2 regions of the Streptomyces sp. NPDC058195 genome follow, and region 1 is predicted to be linked to the other one. Evidence: predicted binding sites of a transcription regulator. Region 1 holds the regulator's gene; the other holds the start of a gene.
What was found. Region 1 encodes HspR, which represses chaperone genes until heat shock. Its sites were predicted from a motif close to TTGAGNNNNNNNNNCTCAA; they were not measured.

Region 2: the regulator HspR is predicted to act here: its motif matches at 1,230-1,248, upstream of lon (endopeptidase La).

Annotation. Positions count from the first base shown of each region.
Region 1 covers NZ_JBHVVM010000001.1:62,960-65,157, reverse strand. Annotated here, with positions in the region: gene dnaJ (molecular chaperone DnaJ) at 1-1,125, shown strand, start outside; gene ACFVWY_RS00295 (heat shock protein transcriptional repressor HspR) at 1,127-1,573, shown strand; gene ACFVWY_RS00290 (helix-turn-helix transcriptional regulator) at 1,801-2,198, opposite strand, start outside.
Region 2 covers NZ_JBHVVM010000027.1:105,156-107,353, reverse strand. Annotated here, with positions in the region: gene ACFVWY_RS28025 (spermidine synthase) at 1-219, opposite strand, end outside; gene ACFVWY_RS28020 (DUF6328 family protein) at 426-920, opposite strand; gene lon (endopeptidase La) at 1,271-2,198, shown strand, end outside.

The DNA.
Region 1 (2,198 bases):
GCCACCGACGCCGAGATCAAGAAGGCGTACCGGAAGCTCGCCCGCGAGTTCCACCCGGACGCCAACAAGGGCGACGACAAGGCTGAGGAGCGCTTCAAGGAGATCTCCGAGGCGAACGACATTCTCGGCGACAGCAAGAAGCGCAAGGAGTACGACGAGGCGCGTGCCCTCTTCGGCAACGGCGGCTTCCGGGCCGGTCCCGGGGGCGCGGGAGGCAACTTCAACTTCGACCTGGGCGACCTCTTCGGAGGCGGTCAGGGCGGGGGCGGCCAGAGCGGTGCCGGCGGCTTCGGCGGCGGCGGCCTGGGCGATGTCTTCGGCGGCCTGTTCAACCGGGGAGGCGCGGGACCGCGGGTGCAGCCGCGCCGCGGCCAGGACATCGAGTCCGAGGTGACGCTCAGCTTCACCGAGGCGGTCGACGGGGCCACCGTCCCGTTGCGGATGTCCAGCCAGGCGCCCTGCAAGGCGTGTTCCGGCACCGGTGACAAGAACGGCACCCCCAGGGTCTGCCAGACCTGTCTCGGCACCGGCCAGGTCTCGCGCGGCTCCGGCGGCGGCTTCTCGCTCACCGATCCCTGTGTGGACTGCAAGGGCCGGGGCCTCATCGCCCAGGACCCGTGCGACGTCTGCAAGGGCTCCGGACGGGCCAAGTCCTCCCGGACCATGCAGGTCAGGATTCCGGCGGGCGTCTCGGACGGCCAGCGGATCCGGCTGCGCGGCAAGGGCGGTCCGGGCGAGCGCGGCGGTCCGGCCGGTGATCTGTACGTCGTGGTCCACGTCGACGCCCACCCGGTCTTCGGCCGCAAGGGCGACAACCTCACCGTCACCGTCCCCGTCGACTTCACGGAGGCGGCCCTCGGCGGCGAGGTGAAGGTGCCCACGCTCGGCGGTCCGCCGGTCACGCTGAAGCTGCCCGCGGGAACGCCCAACGGGCGCACGATGCGGGCCCGCGGCAAGGGCGCCGTACGCAAGGACGGCACCCGGGGCGACCTGCTGGTCACCGTGGAGGTGGCGGTACCCAAGGACCTCGGCGACGAGGCCCGGGACGCGCTGGAGGCATACCGTAAGGCGACCGCGGGTCACGACCCGCGGGCTGAACTGTTCCAGGCCGCGAAGGGAGCTTGAGGTGGACGGCCGACGACGCAATCCGTACGAACTGACCGATGAGACACCGGTGTACGTGATCTCGATCGCGGCCCAGCTCTCGGGGCTCCATCCGCAGACCCTGCGCCAGTACGACCGCCTCGGCCTGGTCTCTCCCGACCGCACGGCCGGGCGCGGCAGGCGCTACTCGGCCCGTGACATCGAACTGCTGCGCACGGTGCAGCAGCTGTCGCAGGACGAGGGGATCAACCTCGCCGGCATCAAGCGCATCATCGAGCTGGAGAACCAGGTCGCCGCACTCCAGCAGCGCGTCGCCGAGCTCTCGGCGGCCGTGGACGGCGCGGCGCAGGCGATGCAGCAGCGCGAGGCCCAGGTGCACGCCTCGTACCGGCGTGATCTGGTGCCCTATCAGGACGTGCAGCAGACCAGTGCGTTGGTGGTCTGGCGGCCCAAGCGGCCGAAGGGCTGAGACGGGGCCGCATACGGCCGAGGAGGGCCGGGAGCCGACCTGAGGGGCGGCTCCCGGCCCTTTGCCGTGTTCCGGGGCGGGGCCCTCCGGGAGCCGGTCGTGGCCAGCCCCGGGCGCCGGGCCCGCGAGCGGTGCGCGGCCAGGAGCCCTCGTCCGGCCAGGAGTCGCCGGGGGCCGGGAACCGTCGAGGGGCCAGGAGCCTTCGCGGCGTCCCGGGCCCCGCGGGGTCAGGAGTCCTCTTCGAGGATGCCGGAGCGGGCTATCAGGTAGCCGAGCTGGGCCCGGCTGCTGCTGCCGAGGGCGGCGGCGAGCTTGGCGACATGGGCGCGGCAGGTACGGACGTTCATACCGAGCCGACGGGCTATGGAGTCGTCCACATGCCCCTCCACCAGAAGCTGGGCGATGGACCGCTGGACCCCGCTGATGCCGAGCGAGGTCGGTTCGTACTTGACCTCTTCGCGCAATGGCGCCGCCCGGGTCCACAGCTGCTCGAACACGTTGGCCAGGTACTGCACGAGCCCGGGGTTGCGGAGTTCCAGGGCGATCTGGTCGTCGTCGCTGGCGGGAATGAACGCGACGGTCCGGTCGAACACGATGAGGCGGCCGATGAGTTCCTCCAGCGTGC
Region 2 (2,198 bases), on a different contig from region 1:
GAGCACCGACGGGGCCCGCCGGCCGGCGGGCAGCGCGGCCAGCGCCGCGTCGACCAGCAGCCGCTCGGAACGGCCGTCCGAGGTGTCCATCAGAAAGCACCCGTTGGCGATGATCTCGAAGTCGTCCCCCCGTCTGCGCAGCACGACCTCCCCGTACGGGCCTTCGCGGCGGTCGAGCGTGACGGGGGCGGGGGTTTCGGTGCGGGGGAAGCCGGACATGGCGCGGATCTCCGATGGCAGCGGGCGGGGACCTCGCCATCCTGGCCTCCCGGCACGGTCCGAAGCCAGCCGGTTACCGGCCTCGCCGGATCGTCCGGTACCGGGTCCGTCCCCGGCCGCCGTCGTGGTCGTGGAGCCCGCTGCACTCGTCGCCCGGGGGAGAACTCCGCCCGTCGCCGCGCCCCGGCGGATTCCCGCTGGACGGTTCACGGGTGCGGGCGGAGCAGCGCTCTGGGGAGCACGAACCACAGCCCGGCGAACAGGGCGAGTGTGGCGGCCGTGATCGCGACGGCGGCGGCCCGGCCGAGGACCACGGTCATGAGCAGGAGGACGGCGCCGTTGAGCGCGAGGGCGAGGAAGACCAGACCGATCTTGGCGAGCCGCGCGGACAGGGCGACGATCCGGTCCTTGACGCCCTGGTGGAACAGGCCGCGGTGCAGGGCGACCGGAGTCGCGAGCACGGCCGAGGCGACCACCGTGAGCAGCAGCGTCACCACGTACGTGGCGCGTTCGAAGGTGTCGAGGTCCGGAAACCGGCTGGTGAAGGCCACGCCGAGGAGAAAGGCGAAGACGATCTGCACACCCGTCTGCACGACCCGCAGCTCCTGGAGCAGTTCGACCAGGTTGCGGTCGGCACGTTCCGCGGGCGTCTCCCCGCCGTGCGGGGACGCGCCGCCGCCACTGGACGAAACATGGGACATGGGCCCCATTGTTCTCAGGACGCCCCGCCGCACCACCGCTGCTCATCCGTACGGAGCAGTCTCCGGGCGGCGCGGCGCCAGGCGGGGGAGGAGGGGCGGCGGCGCCGGGGAGGGGCGGGCATCCCGGGGGCCGGGGAGAGGGCGTCAGCTCCCCGGTGCCGTGCGCGCGGCGGCGAGGGCCGCCCGGTACGACGAGGATCCCGATGTCCGTCTCCTCGGGCTCGCGCGTCGCGCCAGGAGCCAGAGGAGGTGAGGTGGCGATCGCTCAGAGCGAACATCCCCCTGGGAACATTGGGCGGCTCAGGAGCATTGAGTCTGCATAGCTCAACTTGACTGCCGAAGGGGAGATCATGGCTACGGATTCCAACGCGGTTACCCCGCTCGCCCTGCCCGTGCTGCCGCTCGACGACGAGGTCGTGCTGCCCGGGATGGTGGTGCCTCTGGACCTGTCCGACGCGGAGGTGCGGGGTGCTGTGGAGGCCGCGCAGGCGGCGGTCCGGGCCGGTGGGGACAAGCCCGAGGTGCTGCTGGTGCCGCGGATCGACGGTACGTACGCCGGTACCGGCGTCATCGGCACCGTCGAGCAGGTCGGACGGCTCTCCGACGGAGACCCGGGCGCGCTGATCCGCGGCCGGGGCCGGGTGCGGATCGGGGCCGGGACCAGCGGTCCGGGGGCCGCGCTCTGGGTGGAGGGGGCCCGGATCGACCCGGTCGTCCCCGACCCGCTGCCCGGCGCCGCCGCCGAGCTGGTCAAGGAGTACAAGGCGCTCGCCACCAGCTGGCTGAAGAAGCGCGGGGCCTGGCAGGTCGTGGACCGGGTCCAGCAGATCGAGGACATCTCCGCGCTCGCCGACAACTCCGGTTACTCCCCCTTCCTGACCACCGCCCAGAAGGTGCGGCTCCTGGAGACGGCCGACCCGGTCGCCCGGCTGAAGCTCGCCATCCAGTGGCTCGGCGAACACCTCGCCGAGCAGGACGTCGCCGAGTCCATCGCCAAGGACGTCCAGGAGGGCGTCGACAAGCAGCAGCGCGAATTCCTGCTGCGCCGCCAGCTCGACGCCGTGCGCAAGGAGCTCGCCGAGCTCAACGGCGAATCCGGGTCCGCCGACGCGTCCGACGACTACCGGGCCCGCGTCGAGGCCGCCGATCTGCCCGAGCACGTCCGCGAGGCGGCGCTCAAGGAGGTCGAGAAGCTGGAGCGGGCCTCCGACCAGAGCCCCGAGGGCTCCTGGATCAGGACCTGGCTCGACACCGTCCTCGAACTGCCCTGGACCAAGC